4 regions of the Rhizobium sp. SG570 genome follow, and region 4 is predicted to be linked to each of the others. Evidence: predicted binding sites of a transcription regulator. Region 4 holds the regulator's gene; each other region holds the start of a gene.
What was found. The regulator PhoB, encoded in region 4, activates phosphate uptake and scavenging genes when phosphate is short. The targets are predictions, from matches to a motif close to TGTCATNNANCTGTCAT.
Positions count from the first base shown of each region.

Region 1: a site for PhoB is predicted at 2,188-2,204, ahead of FHT28_RS24505 (1-acyl-sn-glycerol-3-phosphate acyltransferase). Genes of this name have one in related genera too.
Region 2: a site for PhoB is predicted at 2,427-2,443, ahead of FHT28_RS23770 (esterase-like activity of phytase family protein). Genes of this name have one in related genera too.
Region 3: a site for PhoB is predicted at 3,955-3,971, ahead of FHT28_RS04705 (alpha-D-ribose 1-methylphosphonate 5-triphosphate diphosphatase). Genes of this name have one in related genera too.

Region 1 covers NZ_JAAZQI010000013.1:132,546-138,139, forward strand. Annotated here, with positions in the region: gene FHT28_RS24500 (AAA family ATPase) at 36-1,172, opposite strand; gene FHT28_RS24505 (1-acyl-sn-glycerol-3-phosphate acyltransferase) at 1,197-2,144, opposite strand; gene FHT28_RS24510 (tyrosine recombinase XerC) at 2,389-3,324, shown strand; gene FHT28_RS24515 (TraB/GumN family protein) at 3,455-4,546, shown strand; gene FHT28_RS24520 (DUF2867 domain-containing protein) at 4,524-5,003, opposite strand; gene FHT28_RS24525 (M16 family metallopeptidase) at 5,137-5,594, opposite strand, start outside.
Region 2 covers NZ_JAAZQI010000012.1:240,883-246,476, reverse strand. Annotated here, with positions in the region: gene FHT28_RS23780 (alpha/beta fold hydrolase) at 1-95, opposite strand, end outside; gene parE (DNA topoisomerase IV subunit B) at 300-2,363, shown strand; gene FHT28_RS23770 (esterase-like activity of phytase family protein) at 2,513-3,646, shown strand; gene FHT28_RS23765 (AI-2E family transporter) at 3,784-4,962, shown strand; partial or broken gene FHT28_RS23760 (GNAT family N-acetyltransferase) at 4,972-5,434, opposite strand; gene FHT28_RS23755 (DUF2336 domain-containing protein) at 5,468-5,594, opposite strand, start outside.
Region 3 covers NZ_JAAZQI010000002.1:186,525-192,118, reverse strand. Annotated here, with positions in the region: gene FHT28_RS04720 (AI-2E family transporter) at 1-679, opposite strand, end outside; gene purM (phosphoribosylformylglycinamidine cyclo-ligase) at 902-1,975, shown strand; gene purN (phosphoribosylglycinamide formyltransferase) at 1,972-2,643, shown strand; gene FHT28_RS04705 (alpha-D-ribose 1-methylphosphonate 5-triphosphate diphosphatase) at 2,697-3,866, opposite strand; gene FHT28_RS04700 (NUDIX domain-containing protein) at 4,015-4,608, opposite strand; gene FHT28_RS04695 (molybdopterin oxidoreductase family protein) at 4,605-5,594, opposite strand, start outside.
Region 4 covers NZ_JAAZQI010000017.1:23,031-28,624, forward strand. Annotated here, with positions in the region: gene pstA (phosphate ABC transporter permease PstA) at 1-1,241, shown strand, start outside; gene pstB (phosphate ABC transporter ATP-binding protein PstB) at 1,256-2,071, shown strand; gene phoU (phosphate signaling complex protein PhoU) at 2,123-2,836, shown strand; gene phoB (phosphate regulon transcriptional regulator PhoB) at 2,869-3,552, shown strand; gene FHT28_RS27540 (GcrA family cell cycle regulator) at 3,744-4,277, opposite strand; gene FHT28_RS27545 (aspartate aminotransferase family protein) at 4,702-5,594, shown strand, end outside.

The DNA.
Region 1 (5,594 bases), on a different contig from region 4:
GGGCACAAAAGAAAACCCGGATTGCCGGATTGCCACTATTCGTCTTCATCGTCGATCACACCGGTCAGCCGCATGCCGTCGATCCAGGTGGCACCATCTTCGCGGATCACCCGGCGCGGCCGCACGCCGCAGCGCTCGCGCACGGCAGCGGCCAGAACCTCCGAGTGGGTGACGATCCAGATTTGGCTGGTCTTGGCCGCTTGCGCGATCATCTCGGCAAGCGGCACCAGCATGTCGGGATGCAGGCTCGCCTCCGGCTCGTTGAGCGCGATCAGCGGCGGCAGGCGATAGGACATCAGCGCAGCCGCCAGGCCGAGGAAACGGATCTGGCCGTCGGACAATTCGCGCGGCTGAAAGACGCGCCTCGGGAATTCGGGCAGCATCAGGCCGAAATCCGCCGTCTCCTGCGGTTCCGGCACGACGAGACGCGCCCCACCAAGGGCGGCGGCAATGACGCGATCGAGTTCAACGGTATCTTCGCGCGTGTGAACAAGCGTGGCGAAGACGGCAGCGATATTGGCGCCGTCCTCGTCCAACATCGGAGAAGTCACCGCAAGGCATGGCGCACGCAGCGGCGAGCCGCGATCGGTGCGAAAGCCATGGTAGAACCGCCAGGCATCGACGGCCCGTCGGAACGTGCCGACTTCCGGATAATATCCGGCATCGCCGAGCAGAGCGATCGCCGTTTCGGATGTCAGCGCCTGCTCGGGATGCGCCTGCATGCGGCCATTCTCGCCACGAACGGAAATGCCCGGTCCGTCGCGCTTCATCATCGTTACCGACCGCCGGCCCGTTTCGATCGACAATTCCTCAGCCTTGACTTGCGGCTCCAATGGAAAGCCGGCAGAGGCAAGCGGCGGCCGCATGCCGGCCTCGATCCAATAGCGGAAGGTCGCTGCCCGCTCCATGTCGAGCAGCTCGACATCGAAGCGGATGCGGGCTGATTCATGCGAGCGCCGCTTGCCCGACCACATGGCCGAGAACATGCCGCCCTCGCTGGAAATCTCATGCGCCAGCCGCCCACGGACCGCCGCCTGTACGAGCTGCAGCGAACGATAGAGATTGGATTTGCCGACGCCATTCTCGCCGATGAACAGGTTGACATCAGCGAGATCCATTCGGATCGAACGCAAAGAGCGGTAATTCTGGGCGAACATCGAGCGAAGTTGCATGCCCCGGTCTAGCCGATTCCCGATTTAAAGAGAATGCGCGGCCAAGGCCTCGTCCTGCCGCCTGGGCGAAACGAGCGGCGAGAACCTCGCATTGCCGTCAGCCGCAAGATCGACGACCGTGTGTTTCTCCAGCGCTTTCGTCACCTCGTTGACGTCGCCGTCCAGATGCTCGACGGGAATGAGATTGCCGACGAGGAAGTCGAACTGGTCGCCGCGCTTGTTCAGAAGCTCGTGAAAGACAGTCATATCGCGCAGCTCGGTCGACCATCTGGCGAGCCAGTAGAACAGGCCGGAATTGCGCGCCGTCAGGTGCACCGGCAGGATCGGCAGATTGTATTTGCGGGCCAGACCCACGGCGGATGTCTTCCACGGACGCTCGTTCAGCTTGCCGTCCGCCCAATAGGCGATGCGGCCGGACGGAAAAAGCACGGTGACCTTGCCGTCGGCGACGGCGCGATTGGTCAGCTGCAGTGTCTCGCGCGTCTTCGGCTTGCTCTTGTGCTCCTCTCGCCATTCTACCGGAATGATCATCTCGGCGAAACGCGGATTGACGCGGACGGCATCGCGATTGGCAAAGATCATCATGTCAGGCCGGCGCGATTTCAGGAGATCGAAAACGGCGACGCCGTCGGCAATGCCGGTGGGATGATTGCTGACGAGAATGAACCCGCCGGATGCCGGGATGCGATCGGCGTGGGTGACGTCGATGTCGAGCTGGAGCAGATCGCTCATATATTCGAAGCATTGAAAGCCGGACAACTTGGCGACATCATTGGCGAATTCGATCGCCTTGTTGTAGCGCAGCAGCGTGTAGAGAAAGGGGCGCATGACCGGCCAGAGCGGATTGCGAACGATCTTTTCGCCACGTTCGGCGATCAGCATATCGACAATATGTCCCGGCTGACCCTGCGACACCAAAGCGATCGCTTCTGCAATCTGTCCCAATGCAGTTATCGAACCGCGGCGTGCCATGAAGTATCCTGAATGGTTGGGGTATATTCTATTGCAACCGAATATGATCGAAGCATGACAAGCGCCTCGCATATAGCCGCCAAATCATCGGGGATTTAGGAACCGGCCCATATGCAGTTTTTTGGAGTGCCGTTGCTCCCGCAGCACATCGGAAATGCAAGCAGTGCAACGGGAAAGTTAGTGATTCCATAACCTTCCCTAATTCAAAGTGGCAGAAGGAATTTGAATTTCAAGGGGTTTTCCACTGAACGAATTGTTGATCATTGCCGACTCAAGGTTGATGGCGGAGCGTAGCCGCTGGCTCGACGCGCTCGGTCAGGAGCGGCGGCTCTCCGCCCACACGCTGAATGCCTACGAGCGCGACACGCGGCAATTCCTCACCTTTCTCACCGGCCATCTCGGCGGCCCGGCAACGATCGCGGATATTCACGCGCTGCGCCCCGCCGATTTTCGCGGTTTTCTCGCCGCGCGCCGAAAAGAAGGGGCCGGCGCCCGTTCGCTCGGGCGCAATCTTGCCGGCCTTCGGTCGCTGCTGCGCTATCTCGAAAAGAAAGGCCTGGTGAATGCCGCAGGCGCGGCGGCCGTGCGCTCGCCGAAACAGCCGAAATCGCTTCCCAAGCCGCTTTCCGATACGCAGGCCATCACGGTGGTCAGCGATGAGGCACAGTTGCATGAGGAGCCATGGATCGCTGCGCGCGATGCGGCCGTGCTGACCCTGCTCTACGGCTGCGGCCTGCGCATTTCCGAAGCGCTGGATCTGAAGCCGCAGGATATGCCGCCGGGCGCGACTGCGCTGCGCATCACCGGCAAGGGCAACAAGACGCGGCTGGTGCCGCTACTATCAATCGTCGTCGAGGCGGTCGATCACTATCGCGCGCTCTGCCCCTATCATCTCGACGCGGACGGCCCCCTCTTTCGCGGCGCGCGCGGCGGCAAGCTGCAGCCGGGCATCATCCAGCACGGCATGCAGAAACTGCGCAGCGCCTTCGGCTTGCCCGATACCGCCACGCCGCATGCCTTGCGCCACTCCTTCGCGACGCATCTGCTGGCGGGCGGAGGGGACCTGCGCACCATCCAGGAATTGCTCGGCCATGCCAGCCTGTCGACGACGCAGGTCTATACCGGCGTCGATTCCTCGCGGCTTCTGGAAGTCTACGATCGCGCCCATCCGCGAGCGTAAGAAAAGATTAACCCCTTGCGTTAAGGGAATATGCGTTTCGCAAGGATAGAGCAGAAACATGTTTCGACATGCCTCCCGAAAGCCGCTTTCGAGCTTTAGAAGTCATGTCCTCTGCCAGCGGAAGGTTTAGATGATTTCTGCCCTCGGATCCAGGACGATGCGGTCACCGACGCCGGCGATCGGTGGCATGCTCCTTTGGCTCGCCACGGCCTTTCCGCTGATGCTGGCGATCATATTGATCGCAACCATGCTGACGCTGCAATCGGCGCACGCCGATGAGACGGTGTCCGACAGCTGCGGCGGCAAGGATCTGATGGCGGAGCTGCAGAAAACCGATCCTGCCAAATATGCCTCCATCATCGCGGCAGGCGATAAAGTGGAAAACGGCAAGGGCATCTTCTGGAAGATCGAGAAATCAGGCCTGAAGCCTTCCTGGCTGCTCGGCACCATGCATGTCTCGGATTCGCGCGTGCTCACCATGCCGAAGGGCGCGCCGGAGGCCGTAGCGGCCGCCGATACGATCGTCGTCGAATCCGACGAAATTCTCGATGACAAGAGGGCAGCCGCGGCCCTCTTCGCCAATCCGTCGCTGACGATGCTCACCGACGGCTCGACCATCAGCCAGCATCTGTCGCCCGAGGATAACGCCAAGCTCGAAGCGGGACTGAAGGCGCGCGGCATTGCGCTTGCCGCTGTCTCCCGCATGCAACCCTGGCTGATTTCGAGCTCTTTCGAGATGACCGGCTGCGAAATCCACCGCAAGACCGCCGGCGCGAAATTCCTCGATCAGAAGCTGGCAAGCGACGCCGCCGCCGAGGGCAAGCAGGTCAAGGGCCTGGAGACGCTGGCCGAGCAGGCCAAGGCCATGAGCGATCTGCCCATCGCGCTGCATCTGAAGTCGCTGATCCAGACGCTCGAACTCGGCGACAAGATCAACGACGTCAACGAAACGATGACCGATCTCTATCGTGCCGGCAATATCGGCGCGATGATCCCGATGCTGAAGGTAATCGAGCCGGACCAGAACATCTCTGACGACGACACGGCGGCCTTCGAGCAGCGCATCATCCTCGATCGCAACAAGGTGATGGCCGAACGCTCCGCACCGATCCTCGACAAGGGCAACGCCTTCATCGCCGTCGGCGCGCTGCATCTGGCCGGCGACCAGGGCCTGGTAGCGCTGCTGCGCAAGCAGGGCTTCACGGTAACGGCAGTAAACTGACCGCGCTCATCCGTCTGCCGAAATTGGCGAGCATTGTTATGACGATCAGCCGGTGGAATGGTGTAATCAGCGCTATATAGATCCGCCCGAGCCATATCTTTCGCCTGACCAATGTCGTCGCATCGACCAGCCGACGCCCCTGATCGTCGTGCCGCACGTCGATGACGACACGAAAATCGAGGTGGCGATCGTCGAACCCCAGAACGACTTGATTGTCCGACTTGCTAACGACCGGAAAGAAACCGATCGTTTCCAGCTCATCCGCCACCAGGCTACGGCTGGATCTCAATCCGAACAGACCAGTCACGGCGTCGCGCAGCCGCACCAATAGCCGCACCCACAGCGGAAACCGGCCAAGCATGGCATGCGCAGCCGTAATTGCCGTAAAATCCGATCTCGCGACCTGCAGCTCATAGCAATCCGCCCAATCCGCACCCGGCAGCGCGGGATGCGGCATATACGGTATCACCATCCGAGGCCTTGCAGACATCGTCTCGCCCGTTGCGTCCATCCCCGCAAGCTATCACACTCAGCACATCAACCTGAACAGACAAATGCCGGCTGCGACGATTGTGCAGATGGACGGCCGGCTAGCGCACAGCCGATCCGTTAGCCGGCAATATTTTCATACGCCAGGACGTCTCCGGCTTCAGATAGGCTGTCGCAATTGCGCGGACATCCTGCGCTGTTATGGACTGGTAGCCGTTGATGCTGCCGCGAATCCGTTCGAGACGCCGGGCATCCGTCTGGGCACCATGCAAGCTCTCCAGCCAATAGCCGTTGGTCTGCTGCGAACGCTTTATCTCCTCCACGATCGGAGCCTTGGCGCGCGTGAGCTCGTCCGGCGAAACGTCCCTATCCCGCAAATCGGCGCTGATCTTGTCCACCAGATTGAAGAAATGATCCACCTTCGCCGGAACTGTCTCGACGTAGACATAGGCAAAGCCATAGCCCGGGATCGATCTGGACAGGTCGACGTCGCCCTGTGGACTGTAAGTCGCGCCCTCGGCAATGCGGAACTGATCGATCAGGCGATTCCGGAAGATCG
Region 2 (5,594 bases), on a different contig from region 4:
TTCAGCATGTCCGCGCTAGCGACAGACGCTGTCGCCAGAAGCAGGATGCTTGATATTGCGGTCAGGATCGACAAATGAGCTGTGGACATTCGCATGCGGACACTTCCTCCGATCAGCCTGCGGGCTTGCCATTCATCACCCGGCAACGCAAATCTTTTTTGAATCTGCCCCCTCATGGGACGCCATCGCGCTTGTGTGCCGTTTCTGTCAGAATGACGATGATTCGCGAATAACAAGCGCAAATGCGATAATAAAGGGGTCTGGCCCCACCAGGACAAATCTGAGCAGCTTAAAGTTCCATGGATAACAGCAACGATCTCTTCTCCGGACTACCCCGCGCGCCGAAGCCGAAAGCGGTGGAAAAGCCTGACGTCAAGGCGGAAAAGCCTGCAGCCGCTCCGTCACCGCGCGCGGCGCCGACAACATCTTCGGCCGAGGAATATGGCGCCAGCTCCATTCGCGTTCTCGAAGGACTCGAGCCGGTGCGCATGCGTCCCGGCATGTATATCGGCGGCACGGATGAAAAGGCGCTGCACCATCTCTTCGCCGAGGTGATCGACAATGCCATGGACGAAGCCGTCGCCGGCCATGCCGATTTCATCGAGGTCTATCTCGACCGGCAGGGATATTTGACCGTCACCGACAATGGTCGCGGCATTCCGGTGGAAAACCATCCGCAGGTGCCCGGCAAGTCGACGCTCGAAGTCATCATGACGAAGTTGCATGCGGGCGGTAAGTTCGACGGCAAGGCTTACGAGACGTCGGGCGGCCTGCACGGCGTCGGCGTTTCGGTAGTCAACGCGCTGTCGGACGATCTGGAAGTCGAGGTCGCCCGCAATCGCAAGCTCTATCGTCAGCGCTTTTCGCGTGGCCTGCCGACCGGCGGCCTCGAAGAACTGGGCGATATCCACAACCGTCGCGGCACCCGCGTCCGCTTCCATCCCGATCCGCAAATCTTCGGCGATCATGCCCGGTTCGATCCGGCCCGCGTCTTCCGCATGGCCCGTTCCAAAGCCTATCTGTTCGGCGGCGTCGAAATTCGCTGGAGCTGCGATGCCGAACTGGCGCCCGAAGGGGCTGATATTCCCGAAAAGGCGGTCTTCCATTTCCCGGGCGGCTTGAAGGATTACCTCAAGGCAACAATGGGCAACGAGTTCACCGTGACCCGCGAGATCTTCGCCGGCAAGTCGGAGAAGGAAAGCGGTCACGGCTCGCTGGAATGGGCAATCACCTGGTATGGCGGCGATCCGCAAGTCCATTCCTACTGCAATACCATCCCGACCCCTGAAGGCGGCACGCACGAGGCCGGCTTCCGTATCGCGCTCACCAAGGGCTTGAAGAGCTACGCCGAACTGACGCAGAACAAGCGTGCGGCCAATATCAGCACTGAAGACGTGATGATATCAGGCGTCGGCATGCTGTCGATCTTCATCCGCGAGCCGGAATTCGTCGGCCAGACCAAGGACAGGCTCGCATCCGTCGAAGCACAGCGTATCGTCGAAAACGCCTTGCGCGATCCTTTCGATCACTATCTGACCGACAATCCGACCGAAGCCGAAAAGCTGCTGGAATGGGTGATCGAGCGCTCCGAGGAGCGCATGCGCCGCCGCAAGGAAAAGGAAGTCAACCGCAAGTCGGCCGTGCGCAAGCTGCGCCTGCCGGGCAAGCTTGCCGATTGTTCGCAGAACACCGCCGAAGGCGCTGAACTCTTCCTCGTCGAAGGTGATTCGGCCGGCGGCTCCGCCAAGCAGGCGCGCAACCGCATGAATCAGGCCATCCTGCCGCTGCGCGGCAAGATCCTCAACGTCGCCAGCGCCGGCCGCGAGAAGCTTTCCGCCAACCAGCAGATCGCTGACCTGGTCCAGGCTCTCGGCTGCGGCACGCGGTCGAAATATCGCGAGGAGGATCTTCGCTATCAGCGCATCGTCGTCATGACCGATGCCGACGTCGACGGTGCGCACATCGCCTCGCTGCTGATTACCTTCTTTTATCAGGAGATGCCCGAACTGGTCCGCGGTGGCCACCTTTTCCTGGCTGTTCCGCCGCTCTATAAGATCACGCAGGGTTCGAAATCCATCTATGCCCGCGACGACGCCCACCGGCTGGAGCTGATGGAGAGCGAATTCAAGGGCAAAGGCAAGGTCGAAATCAGCCGATTCAAAGGCTTGGGCGAAATGCTTCCTGCCCAGCTCAAGGAAACGACGATGGACCCCTCGAAACGCACGCTATTGCGTGTCGTGATCGACGAGGTCGATTTCGAAGGCACGCGCGACGCCGTCGACAATCTGATGGGCACCAAGGCTGACGCTCGCTTCCGCTTCATTCAGGAACGCGCGGCATTCGCGGAGAATCTCGATATTTGACCGCAGCAGCAGATCGCCGCGGGCAATGACTCCCGGCGATATTTTATTGAACTGACGGATATTCGTTACGAAGCCGTCATGGACGGATGCGTAGATGGCGGCATGGCTTGAATGCCATCATCCCATTCATCCGGATTTGTTTTATCCCTATGCTGAAGCCCTTTTTGACGACTGTCGCCGCCGTTCTGCTTTTCGGCCACGCCGCTCATGCCGCCGATATCGGCGCTACCATCGACGTGCCCTGCCCCTTCGGCGACTGCAAGGCCGGCATCAGCCTTTCCTATCTCGGCAACTACGATATCCCGACCGGTTTCATGGAAAATGGAGTAGAGATTGGTGGCCTTTCGGGCATCGATTTCGATCCGTCCACCGGCCGCTATATCTCAATCAGCGATGACCGCTCCGAGAAGGCCCCGGCGCGCTTCTACGATCTCGATATCGATGTGAGCGTCAGCGGCTTGAAAGGGGTAACGGTTGTCGATCATGTCACCTTGAAGGACAAGGATGGCCAGCCTTTCGCTTTGCGAAAGGTGGATGCCGAATCTATTCGCTTCGGCAAGGACGGCATCTATTGGAGTAGCGAAGGCGACGGCAAGGCGCTGTCGCCGCCCTTCGTGCGCGTTGCCAACCGCGATGGCAGCTTCGTGCGCGAACTTCCCTTACCGGCGGGATTTGCTCCCACAGCCGACAAAAGCACCGGCATCCGCGACAACCTCGCATTCGAAGGCCTGGCCCTTCTCTCTGGTGGCGATCTGCTGGTCGGCACGGAATCCGCGCTTTACCAGGATGGACCGATCACGACGCTGACCGCCGGCGCGCTCGCCCGCCTCATCCGTTACGATGCGGCAAGCGGCGAGCAGAAGGCGCAATATGTCTACCCGATCTCGCCCATACCGCAGGCGCCCTCCATGGCAAGCGGCTGGAATGACTTCGGCATGTCCGAGATCATGGCGCTTGACGATCGCCACCTCCTATCGATCGAGCGCGGCTATGCGCAAGGTGTCGGCAATTCGGTCGTGATCAACATGTTCGATCTCGATGGTGCGACCGACGTTTCCAACATCCCTTCCCTTGCTAAGACCGATCAGCGGATCGTGCCTGTGCGCAAGGTACAGATCATGGATCTGCGCGCTCTGGGCCTGGCACCCGACAATATCGAAGGCATTACTTTCGGCAAGGCGAAGGATGGCACGGACGTATTGATCCTCGTCGCCGACAACAATTTCAACCCGACGCAGAAGACCCAGTTTTTCGCCTTCAAGGTGATCCGCCGTCCCTCGTGACGCCTTTCTTATTCGCGTGCCAGTCGTGTTACTGTCACGGCGACGGAATAAAGAGGCTTTCAGGCTGCTGCTCTTGAAACAGCCTAGATCATACCCCATAACCGGTTGATCTAATAAAGAGGGGCGAAGTAAGTCGGGTGGGTGTATTTGAACGTCATAAGCCTAAGGAGCATCGGTGGCTGGGGTCGAGCGCACATGCGCGCATGCCGCTCATTCCATCCATTTCCGCGGCGCGCTGGCTGCTTATTCTGATCGCCATTGCCGGCATCTATTTCTTCTACGGCTTTCTCGTTCCGGTTATGGCCGCTGGGGTCATCGGCTTCGCCACATGGCCGCTTTACAGCGATCTGGTGCGCCGCACCGGCGGAAACACGACGATTGCGGCTACTATCGCCATCATCTTCATCGTCACCTTTCTAGTGCTGCCGATCATTCTTTCTGCCGTCTATATGGCCGGCGAAGTGCGCGAATGGTTCGGCTGGGCCGTGCATGTCAACCGCGACGGTGCGCCGACGCCGCAATGGATTTTGGCGCTGCCCCTCGTTGGCCCATGGCTTGGCGATCAGTGGACGCAATATATCGGTAGTCCTGGCTCCATCGGTGAACTGGCGCAACTCATCAGCGGCGCGCATATCGGCAATATCTACAGGGCCGTCCTTGCGGCCGGTGGCAGTGCCTTCCACGTCGTGCTGACCTTGCTGTTCATGCTGATAGCCCTGTTCTTCATCTATCGCGATGGTTCGACATTCGTTCGTCAGGTCGATCTGCTCGGCGAGCGAATTCTTCCGAACCGCTGGGAGCGGATCTCACGTGTCGTACCGGCGACGATCAGTTCGACCGTCATGGGCATGACGCTGATCGCCATCGGCGAGGGTGTCGTGCTTGGCGTGGCCTATTGGATTGCCGGTGCTCCATCAGCGATCACGCTCGGTGTTCTCACAGGCGTGATGGCCCTCGTGCCGGGCGGCGCGCCTCTCTCGATGTCGCTTGTTTCGATTTATCTTGTCGCCAGCGGCTCGTTTTGGGCGGGTATAGCGTTGTTTCTTTGGGGGACGATCGAGCTGTTCATCGTCGATAAGACGCTTCGCCCGAAGCTTGTCGGCGGCCCGATCAAGCTGCCGTTCCTGCCGACTTTCTTCGGCCTGGTCGGCGGCGTGAAGACCATGGGTTTCCTCGGCCTCTTCATCGGTCCAGTGCTAATGGCGATCATCGTCGCCATTTGGCGCGAATGGATTCGCGAGGCGGAATTGACCGAGGAACAGCATGCGCAGGAGCCGGAATTGCAGCTGCATGTTCGAGACGGTTCTGACGGGTGAGCTCCACGCTTACTCTTTCGTCAGTCGTTTTTCCATGAACAGGCTCAGCGGATCTGGCTGGTAGCTGCCGAAGGCGGCAATCTCGTGATAGCCGAACCTTCTGTAAAGGCCGATCGCTTCCGGCTGATATGCCGGTTTCGAGCCGAACTGCCCTAAGGTTTCTTTCGGCCGCCGCCGCTTCGAGCGTCTCCATCAGCTTGCGGGCGACACTGCGGCCCCTGGCGACGGGATCGACGAACATGCGCTTGATTTCCGCTGTGCCATCGCCTGCTTCCACCAGGGCACAGCACCCGACGATATCTCCCGCGATCCTGGCAACCCAGAAGGTCACGCCTGACTTTTCCAGTGACGCCAAATCGAGCATGTGATTGCTTTCAGCGGGATAGAGTGATTCCGCATAAGCGTTCGACATATCGAGAAGACGGACGACGCCATCCTGGCGCGGGCATTCGATAGCAATAGTTAGCGGCAAGACGCACCTCGAAGATAAGATGCGCGCTGAATATCACGCGGCCGCGAGGGTCGCCAGCGCGGCGAAATTGCGCGCCGTCTGCCGCCTTTCGGCGTTTGCGAGCTTTTCCACCATATCGAGCAGTTGCGTGGTCGCGGCGGGCGGCTGCTCGGCAAGGCGG
Region 3 (5,594 bases), on a different contig from region 4:
AATATATGCCGAGAATGATGCAGAGCGAGCCCTGCCCGCGAATGAAGCCCGCGATCGCCTGGTTGACCTCCGTTGCGATCTGACGGACGGTGGCGACGTGGTCGCGCGGTATCCAGTCATCCACCTTGGCGATCATCCGGTCCCAGTCGAGCAATATGTAGAATGCGACGACCGGCGTGACGACCAGCAGCGAGATGATGTTGACGAGGGCCTTGCCGGAGCTCCAGATCTGCGCAAACAGACCGCCGACAAAGCTCAGGCCATCGGACATTATGCTGGAGAAATTGTCCTTGATCGCGCCGAGCTGATTGCGGATCCAATCGGGCAGCACCATCGTCTGCGCCTTGGCGACGAGCTGCTGCATTTGCTGCACATAGGCCGGTATCTGCTGGATGAAATCGTTGAACTGATTGATGATGATCGGAATGACGATCGTCAGCGCCAGCGCGAAGACCAGCACGAATGAGACAAGAATGACCACCGTCGCCATCAGGCGGCTGAGGCCGATCCTTTCGAGCCGGTCGGCGACCGGATCGAGAAAATAGGCAACCGCCATGCCGGCTATGAACGGCAGCAGGATCGTGCTGAAGAGATAAAGAAAGCCGATGAAGACGACGAGCACGATCACCCAGAAAGTGAGTTGCCGCTTGAGGCTCGCCCCGCTGACTTTTTGCTCCATCGACTTCCCCGCTGTTTCCGACCCGTCTGCCGCTTGCTTAGGACATAGGATGATGCTGCAATTATGGTCAAGCCTGCGGCCGGAAATCGGCCTGTTGCGCTGTGAAGCGGGGAAAATCGAGGGGTTGGCCGCCCTTGCGCCTTGCATAAACGCCCCTATCATGCAATGGCGACCCGATCAGAGCCCTGTCGCGACGGAAGGGCGGCCATCGGAGGCGGAAGCATGAGCCAGTCTGGAAAAAACGGTCTGACCTATAGCGACGCGGGCGTCGATATCGATGCCGGCAATCTGCTGGTCGAAAAGATCAAACCCGCCGTGCGCTCGACGCGCCGTCCCGGCGCCGACGGCGAAATCGGCGGCTTTGGAGGTCTCTTCGATCTCAAGGCCGCAGGCTTCACCGATCCGGTGCTGGTCGCCGCCAACGACGGCGTGGGCACCAAGCTGAAGATCGCCATCGATGCGAACTATCATGACACCGTCGGCATCGACCTCGTCGCCATGTGCGTGAACGACCTCGTCGTCCAGGGTGCGGAGCCGCTGTTCTTCCTCGATTACTTCGCCACCGGCAAGCTCGATCCCGATCAGGGCGCGGCGATTGTCGGCGGCATCGCGGCCGGCTGCCGCGAGGCGGGCTGCGCACTGATCGGCGGCGAGACGGCTGAGATGCCGGGCATGTATTCCGACGGTGATTACGATCTGGCGGGCTTCGCCGTCGGCGCGGCCGAGCGCGGCCAGTTGCTGCCATCGGGCGACATCGCCGAAGGCGACATCATTCTCGGCCTCGCCTCCTCGGGCGTGCATTCCAACGGCTTCTCGCTGGTGCGCAAGATCGTCGAGATTTCCGGCCTCGACTGGGACGCGCCCGCGCCTTTCGCAGAAGGCAAGGCACTTGGCGAAGCGCTGCTGACGCCGACGCGCATCTATGTGAAGCCCCTGCTGAAAGCCATCCGCGAGACACATGCTCTCAAGGCGCTCGCCCATATCACCGGTGGCGGCTTTCCCGAAAATATCCCGCGCGTGCTGCCGAAGCATCTGGCTGCCGAAATCGATCTTGCCGCCGTCAAGGTGCCGCCGGTCTTCTCCTGGCTCGCCAAGACGGGCGGCGTCGAGGCCAAGGAAATGCTGCGCACCTTCAACTGCGGCATCGGCATGATCGTGGTCGTGGCGGCAGACAATGTTGCAGCCGTGAAGGCAGCGCTCGAAGCCGAAGGCGAGGCTGTGGTAACACTTGGCCGCATGATTGCTCGCACCGAAGACGCTGGAGGCACGGTCTACAAGGGTACGCTCGCTCTATGAACACGCCGCGCAAACGCGTCGTCGTCTTCATTTCCGGCGGCGGCTCCAACATGATGGCCCTTTTGAAGGCGACGGCGGCTCCCGACTATCCGGCTGAGATCGTCGCCGTCATCGCCGACAAGGCGGATGCCGGCGGACTGGCAAAAGCTGCTGCCGAGGGCATCGCCACCTTCGCCTTCGTCCGCAAGGATTTTACCAGCAAGGACGCCCACGAAGAGGCGATCCTTTCGCAGCTGGAAGCCTTGTCGCCCGACATCATCTGCCTTGCGGGCTACATGCGGCTGCTTTCCGGCCGCTTCATCCAGCGCTATGAAGGTCGGATCATCAATATCCACCCTTCCCTGCTGCCGCTCTTTCCCGGTCTGCACACGCATCAACGCGCCATCGACGCCGGCATGCGCGTTGCCGGCTGCACAGTCCATTTCGTCACCGAAGGCATGGACGAAGGCCCGGTGATCGGCCAGGCGGCCGTGCCGGTGTTGACCGGCGATACGGCGGACGCATTGGCTGCCCGTGTGCTGACGGTCGAACATCAGCTCTATCCGCAATCCCTGCGGCTGCTCGCGGAAGGCAAAGTCGGGATGGAAGACGGCAAGGCCATCAGCCTTGCCAGAACAGCTGCCGCCCATGGACGGCAGGTCGTGTCACTGCTTGGGGACATGGCTTAAATAGAGAGTTATGGAGCCGAACGGCGCCCTAATTCGCCCCTTCGATTTTCTCTTCAAGCCGCAATCGCCATCAGCGGATGCATCGTGCCGTCGCTATAGACGATGCGGCCGCCGCGGAAGGTCGCGCGAATGCGATGAACCGAGCCGGGTTCGACGGCAACCAGATCGGCAAGCTGGCCGACGGCGATCTCGCCGCGATCATTGAGGCCGGCCGAACGGGCAGCATTGGCGCTTGCCATGGCAACCGCCGCCGGCAGGCCACCGCCAACAACCTCCGCAATCTTGAAGATCGCCGGCACGAAAGCGGCCGGATGATAATCGGCGGCGATGATGCCGAGCAAGCCGGCGCGGGCAGCGTCCAGGGCGCTGAGATTGCCGGACATGGACTGACCGCGCAGCGCGTTCGGCGCACCCATCAGCGTCCAGAGGCCGCGGCGGCAGGCCTCTTCGGCGGCCGGTCCCGTTACTGGAAACTCGCTGATGGTCACGCCGAGATCGTGCATCGCCGCCACTTTCTCGGCGCTGTCGTCATCATGCGAGGCGAGCGACAGCTTGTGCTTCAGCGAAAGCTCGACCACATCGTGCAGCTTGCGTTCGATTTCCGGATCCTGGCGCTGGGCGATGCGCTTCGCCACGACTTCCTCGGCAGCCTCGCGCGACATGGCGCGACGCTCGGACATGCTGCGGATGTAGCTCTCGATATCGTTGTACTGCCCCTGCCCAGGCGTGTGGTCGGTCAGGGAGACCATGTCGATGTCGCCGTCCTTCAAAAGCCGCTCCAGGGTCAGCGCCGCGCCCAGATTGGTAATTTCATAGCGGGCATGAACGCGGTGATCGATCAGGAGGTCATTGCGCAAGCTGTTGATGCCGCGGATCACAGCCGAGGTGGTTTCGAGCGAACGGACGTGACCGTAGACGCTTTCGGTCGCAAAGGAGAGCGCGGCAAAGGCCGTGGTGACGCCAGCGGCGGCCAGCTTCTTGTCCAGCTCGTGAATGCCGAAATCGATCGGCATCATGGCGTTCGGCCGCGGCGCGATCTCGCGCTCAATCATATCGCAATGCAGATCGACGAAACCGGGCATCAGCAGGCGTCCGCCGCCATCGAAGGTCACCTGCTCCACCGGCTCGGAGCGGATTTCGGCAATCACGCCATCCTCGATGCGCACGGCACCCCGGTCGACGACTTCATTGGGAAGAACGAGCGTGAAATTGCTGAGCCACATCGGCTTTCTCCTGAAACAGTGTCTATCATCTGAAAGGCACGGACACGTCCGGACGTCTTCGGCCAGCACGCCCCGGTAGTCTCGATTCGTGACACGGTGATGAAGGCGGCAGCATAGTTTTGGGCCCAGTTCCCTGACTTCGACGGACCTACTTCAGGCTCGCCCTGTTCAGGGCCGCCCATTGCAGCAGAATGACCGTCTTGGCATCGTGGATATCGCCCGCCTCGATCATTGCCATCGCATTGGACAATCGAATTTCCATCACCTCGATATCCTCATGCTCCTCGGCAAGCCCACCGCCATCGGCGACCCGATCGGACGTATCGATCACGGCAGCGAAAAAATGGATGATCTCGGTCACGGCACCCGGCGAGGTCATCGCCTTGAAGAGAAATCGGACATCGCGCACGCGAAAGCCGGTCTCCTCCATGGCCTCGCGCCGGATCGCTGCCTCCGGCTCGTCGCCATCGAGCAGGCCGGCGGGCACTTCGATCATCCATGCCGGCAGGCCGGCAAGCTGCGACGGCAGACGGTATTGCCGGACGAGCACGACCGTCTCACGGGCGGGATCGTAGAGCAGGATGCAGGCGGCCGGCGTGCGGTGATAGATCTCGCGCTTCAGGCGATGCTTCTCGCCGCGCGAATCCGTGTAGTCGACATCATAGCTGCTGAGCCGGGTCCATTGATCCGCCAACGTCTTCTCGTTGACGATTTCGGCTTTCGCCTTTCCGAATTCGCTCATGCCATATCCTTGCGCAGCCATACCTTGTTATCGTGAACGGCCGCACCGCCGTAGGGCGCGACCGGATCGGCGCCGGTGAGGACGTTGATGCCCTCGCCATCGACATGGGCCTTATTCGGCCAGAGACCCTCGGCGATCAGCACACCCGGCTTCACCTCTGTCGTCACGCGCGCATGGAGGCGGATGTCGCCTCTCGCATTGCCGATGCGGACCAGATCGCCATGGATGACATCGAGTGCTGCGGCATCGGCCGGATTGATCATCACCTCGGGGCGGCCTTCCTTCTGCCGCGACGTCCTGGTTTCCGCGAAGCTCGAATTCAGAAAGTTGCGCGACGGCGAGGTGGCGAGCCTGAACGGATGATCCGGATCGGCCACTTCGATGACATCGACCTGATCCGGGAATTCCGGCAACTCCACATGAGGACCGAGCAATCCGACTGACGCAGGCGGGCGGTTTGGGGCCGGCTGGTTGACCCAGTCCGGGCGGAACCGGAACTTGCCGTCGGGATGGCCAAAGCCGTTCAGAAAATGCGCGTCCTTGAAAGCCGGCTGACGATCGAACCATTTATGCTCGAGGAAATAATCGTAATCCGGCAGGTCGCTCATCGACAGAACCCGGTCGATCATTTCGCGGGCGGAAAAGCCGAAGCCGGGGCGATCTGCGACCCCAAGACGCTTGGCCAACTCCTCGATGACGAAGAGATTGCTGCGCACGGTCGGCGGCGGCTCGACCAGCTTCGGGCCAAGAAGAATATGGTTCTGGCCGCCGGCGCGGTAGATGTCGTCATGCTCGACGAACATGGTGGCGGGAATGACGATATCGGCCATCTCGGCCGTGTCGGTCATGAACTGCTCGTGCACGGCAACGAAGAGATCGGAACGGGCAAAGCCGCGCTTCACCAGCCTTTGCTCGGGCGCGATGTTCACCGGATTGGTATTCTGGATCAGCATGGCCGTCACCGGCCCGCGATGGCGAAGCGCCAC
Region 4 (5,594 bases):
ATGCCGCCGAGCGCCGCTTTCGGGCCTATGGCATCGCCGCCGTAGTCTTCGGCCTGGTCTTCCTTCTCACGCTTGTCTCGACCGTGGTCCGCAACGGTTATACCGCCTTCGTGCAGACCTCGATAACCCTACCGATCGAGTTCACCGAGAAAGTCATCGACCCCACCGGCAAGCGCGCCAGCGATCCGAAGGTGCTGATATCAGCCAACTACCCGGTCCTCATGCGCGATGCGCTGGTGAAGGCCTTGGGCATCGATCCTTCCGATCGCGTACTCGTGCGCGAGGCCACGACAATGGTGTCGGACAGTGCGCGGATTGCACTGCGCAACAAGATCATGGCCGATCCCTCGATCATCGGAACGACTGGGAATGTGACGTTCCTTGCGAGCGCCAATATCGACTCCGCCAACAAGGGGCAGATCGACCTGGCGGCCGACGAGAAGGATCGCAAGGTTTCCGATCGGCAGCTCGGCTGGATGAAGCAGCTGACAGCCAGCGGCGCGCTGCACGAAGCTTTCAACAGCGGTCTCTTCCTCTCGGGCAACTCGAGCCGCCCCGAGGCAGCGGGCCTCGGCGTCGCGCTGATCGGCTCGCTCTATCTGATGCTGACCGTCCTCGCGCTCGCCTTGCCCGTCGGTGTCGCCGCTTCGATCTATCTGGAGGAATTCGCGCCAAAAAACCGGCTGACGGATCTGATCGAGGTCAACATCAACAATCTCGCGGCGGTGCCCTCCATCGTCTACGGCCTGCTCGGCCTTTCGGTGTTCATCAACATGATGGGGCTGCCGCGCTCTGCCTCGCTGGTCGGCGGGCTGGTGCTCAGCCTGATGACGCTGCCGATGATCATCATCGCCACGCGCTCGGCACTGCGGGCGGTACCACCATCGATCCGCAGCGCGGCACTCGGCCTCGGCGCGTCGCGCATGCAGATGGTCTTCCATCATGTGCTCCCGCTCGCCATGCCGGGCATCCTCACGGGCACCATCCTCGGGCTGGCGCATGCGCTCGGCGAGACGGCGCCGCTGCTTCTGATCGGCATGGTCGCCTTCGTCGCCAACTATCCGGCCTCGCCGCTCGATCCTTCGACGGCGCTGCCGGTGCAGATCTACATGTGGGCGAGCGAAGCGGAGCGGGCCTTCGTCGAGAGGACCTCCGGAGCGATTATCGTGCTGCTCTTCTTCCTCGTTGCGATGAATATCGGCGCGATCCTGCTGCGGCGCCGCTTCGAACGGCGCTGGTAGGGGAGGGCGACCAAATGAACATGATGACGGAAGCCGCGGGCGAAAGAGCATTAGCCAAGAAGATGATGACGATCCCCTATAAGATGATCGGCCAGGACGTCTCGGTCTTTTACGGCGACAAGCGCGCGCTCTTCGATGTCAACCTGAACATTCGCGCCAATACGGTCACGGCGCTGATCGGTCCTTCCGGCTGCGGCAAGTCCACTTTCCTGCGTTGCCTCAACCGCATGAACGACACGATCGAGACCTGCCGCATCACCGGCAAGATCACGCTCGACGATCAGGATGTTTATGACAACAGCATCGATGTCGTGGAGCTGCGCGCGCGCGTCGGCATGGTCTTCCAGAAGCCCAACCCGTTTCCGAAGTCGATCTACGAGAACGTCGCCTACGGACCACGCATCCATGGCCTGCACAGCTCGAAAGCCGATCTCGAGCATATCGTCGAGACCAGCCTGCAGAAAGCCGGTCTCTGGGGCGAGGTCAAGGATCGGCTCTATGATGCCGGCACGAGCCTGTCCGGCGGCCAACAGCAGCGTCTGTGCATCGCTCGCGCGGTCGCCGTCAGTCCAGAGGTCATCCTGATGGACGAGCCATGTTCGGCGCTCGACCCCATCGCAACCGCAAAGGTCGAGGATCTGATCCATGAGCTGCGGGAAAACTTCACCATCGTCATCGTGACGCATTCCATGCAGCAGGCAGCCCGCGTTTCGCAACGCACCGCAATGTTTCATCTCGGCCATCTGGTTGAGGAGAACGATACCGATAAAATGTTCACCAATCCCGACGATTTCCGCACGCAGGATTACATCATGGGCCGTTTTGGTTGATGATGCCGTGCGCGCGGCTCCTTTCACACAGTTCACCTTGAGGATAGAAAAATGGTCTCCACTCACATTCTCTCTGCCTATGACGAAGACCTGAAGTTCCTGACGCGCCGCATTGCGGAAATGGGCGGTCTGGCCGAGCAAATGGTCAGCGACAGCGTTCGCGCACTGGTCCAAAGCGATACCAGTCTTGCGCAGAAGGTCATTTCCGACGACGTCATTCTCGATCATGCGGAACGGGAAGTCGGCGACAAGGCGATCGTCACCATCGCCCGCCGGCAGCCGATGGCCGCCGACCTGCGCGAGATCATGGGCTCGATCCGCATCGCTTCCGATCTGGAGCGTGTCGGCGACCTCGGCAAGAACACCGCCAAGCGCGTCATCGCCGTGCAGGGCACAGGCGTTCCGCGGCGGCTTGCCCGCGGCATCGAGCATCTCTCCGAACTGGCGCTCAGCCAGCTCAAGGAAGTGCTTGACGTCTATGCCACCCGTTCGCCGGACAAGGCTGTGTCGATCCGAGAGCGCGACGAGGAAATCGACGCGATGTACACCTCGCTCTTCCGCGAGATGCTGACCTACATGATGGAAGATCCGCGCAACATCACCACCTGCACGCATCTTCTCTTCTGCGCCAAGAACATCGAGCGCATCGGCGACCATGCCACCAACATCGCCGAGACGATCTATTACATGGCGACCGGCGCCCAGCCAGAAGGCGAGCGCCCGAAGGATGATACCGCCAACACCGTTGGCGCGGTGACGGAATAATCTGGAAGCGAAGAAAAGGAGACCAGAGGCGCATGGTTCCGAGAGTTGCTGTTGTAGAAGACGAGGAAGCGCTCAGCGTTCTGCTGCGCTACAATCTCGAGGCTGAGGGCTTCGAGGTCGATACGATCCTCAGAGGCGATGAAGCCGAATTGCGTCTCCAGGAGCGCATCCCCGATCTTCTGATCCTTGACTGGATGCTCCCCGGTGTATCCGGCATCGAGCTCTGCCGCCGGCTGCGTATGCGGCCGGAGACGGAGCGCCTGCCGATCATCATGCTGACGGCCCGCGGCGAGGAAAGCGAGCGCGTGCGCGGTCTTTCCACCGGCGCGGACGATTACGTCGTCAAGCCGTTCTCGACGCCGGAGCTGATGGCCCGCGTCAAGGCGATGCTGCGGCGCGCCCGCCCGGAGGTTCTCTCCACGGTACTGCGTTGCGGCGATATCGAGCTGGATCGCGAGACCCATCGCGTTCACCGCAAGAGCCGCGAAGTGCGGCTGGGACCGACGGAATTCCGCCTGCTGGAGTTCCTGATGTCCTCGCCGGGCCGGGTCTTCTCGCGTTCGCAGCTGCTCGACGGCGTATGGGGACACGATATCTATGTCGACGAACGTACCGTCGACGTGCATGTCGGCCGCCTGCGCAAGGCGCTCAATTTCTCCAATATGCAGGATGTCATCCGCACCGTTCGCGGTGCGGGTTACTCCATGGAAGCTTGAGCGGGTACGCCCGTTCAGGCGTCGACATAGCGGCGGAAACAGAAAACGGGCCTTTCGGCCCGTTTCGTTTATCTTATCTGGAGCGGTTACGCGTTTCACGGACTCGCGTGACCGCTCTATGCTATTGTTTTTACGCAATTCCGGACGGAAAACCGCTTCGCACTTTTCCCGGAATTGTTCTATGGGGCATCTCAGCCGCGCGGTTGAGCTGGCCGACGCCGTTCATGCACCGGCTGGTAGGCCAGGCGCTGATGGTAGCCGCAATAGGGCGATGCATCCGGGCTCTCGTTGCCGCAGAAGTGGAAATCGTCCTTCAGCGGGTCACCGACGGGCCATTTGCAGGTGCGTTCCGTCAGCTCGGTCAGGACGAGGCGCCGAGAGATCGGAACGACGACGTTGGCAGCCGGACGATATTGGATCTCGTTGACCGCATCGACCTCAATCTCTTCCTTGAGCATGGTCGCGCCCTGCTGGCGGGTAACCGTGCGGGTTGCGACGCGCGATGTATAATTCGATGCGCGGGGCGCCGAGGCGCCGCGCTTCGGCGTTCGGGCAGCGGTCGCCGTGCCGCCCGCCTTCGCTCGGCCCGGCAGGCTCAAGCGGTGCACCTTGCCGATGACGGCGTTACGGCTGACACCGCCCAACTGCGCCGCGATCTGGCTGGCGCTCAACCCTTCGGACCATAGCTTTTTAAGCTTCTCGACGCGTTCGTCTGTCCAATTCATGCCCTGTCTCCGCTGTCGCGTTTCCGATGGCAGAATCCTTCACCATTGCCCCGCATAGGATCGAGGCGCGAAACGCTCTAAAATTGTGGTGACTAGTTCCGCCGCATGCAGTCTAGCAATTGGTTTTTAACCTAGTGTGAGGCTGACTCCGTGACAAGAGTCGCGGGAATCTTGAGGAATCGATTTCGAGGTTTTCCCCAACTTGCTGTCCTGGCGTGGCATTTATGCAATATGATCCGGCCAACGCATCCCGTTCGGCCGCGGCCGCTCTCTCGCACCTGCTAAATCGCCAGTTTTGTTGACATCGCGGTGCAAAACATCAATAGTGCCCACGCCGCCGCAAGGCGGCATTTTTGATTTTTTCGGACCCGTTTCATGGAAAGGAAGCGATTGGTCCTTAGGGTTGTGATCGAGGAGATACGCCATGGCCGAGACAGCGGCGCTTTATGACACCTATATGCGCGCTCCGCTGCGGTTCGAGCGAGGCGAGGGCGTCTGGCTGATCACGGAAAATGGCGAACGCTACCTCGATTTCGCGGCCGGTGTGGCAGTCAATTCGCTCGGTCATGCGCATCCCCATCTCGTGGCCGAGCTGAAGGCGCAGGCTGACAAGGTATGGCACCTGTCCAACCTCTACGAAGTGCCCGGTCAGGAGAAGCTCTCGAAGCGGCTGACGGAAGCCACATTCGCTGACAAGGTGTTCTTTACCAATTCGGGCGCCGAAGCGCTGGAATGCGCCATCAAGACGGCGCGGCGCTATCAGTTTGCCAACGGGCATCCCGAGAAGTTCCATATCATCACCTTCGAAGGTGCTTTCCACGGTCGTACCATCGCGACGATCGCTGCCGGTGGCCAGGAAAAGTATATCGAAGGCTTCGGCCCGAAGGCCCCCGGCTTTGACCAGGTGGCTTTCGGCGATCTTGATGCGGTTCGTGCCGCAATCACCGATGCGACGGCTGCGATCCTGATCGAGCCGGTGCAGGGCGAGGGCGGTATCCGCCCGGCGACCAACGAATTCCTGCGCGGTCTCCGCGATATCTGCGACGAGCACGGTCTGCTCCTGGTGCTCGATGAAGTACAGTGCGGCGTCGGCCGCACGGGCAAGCTTTTCGCCCATGAATGGGCCGGCATCAAGCCCGATATCATGGCGGTGGCCAAGGGTATCGGCGGTGGTTTCCCGCTCGGCGCATGCCTTGCAACGGCAGAGGCAGCCTCCGGCATGAAGGCCGGCACGCACGGGTCGACCTATGGCGGCAATCCGCTTGCCATGGCGGTCGGCAATGCGGTGCTCGATATCGTGCTGGCCGATGGCTTCCT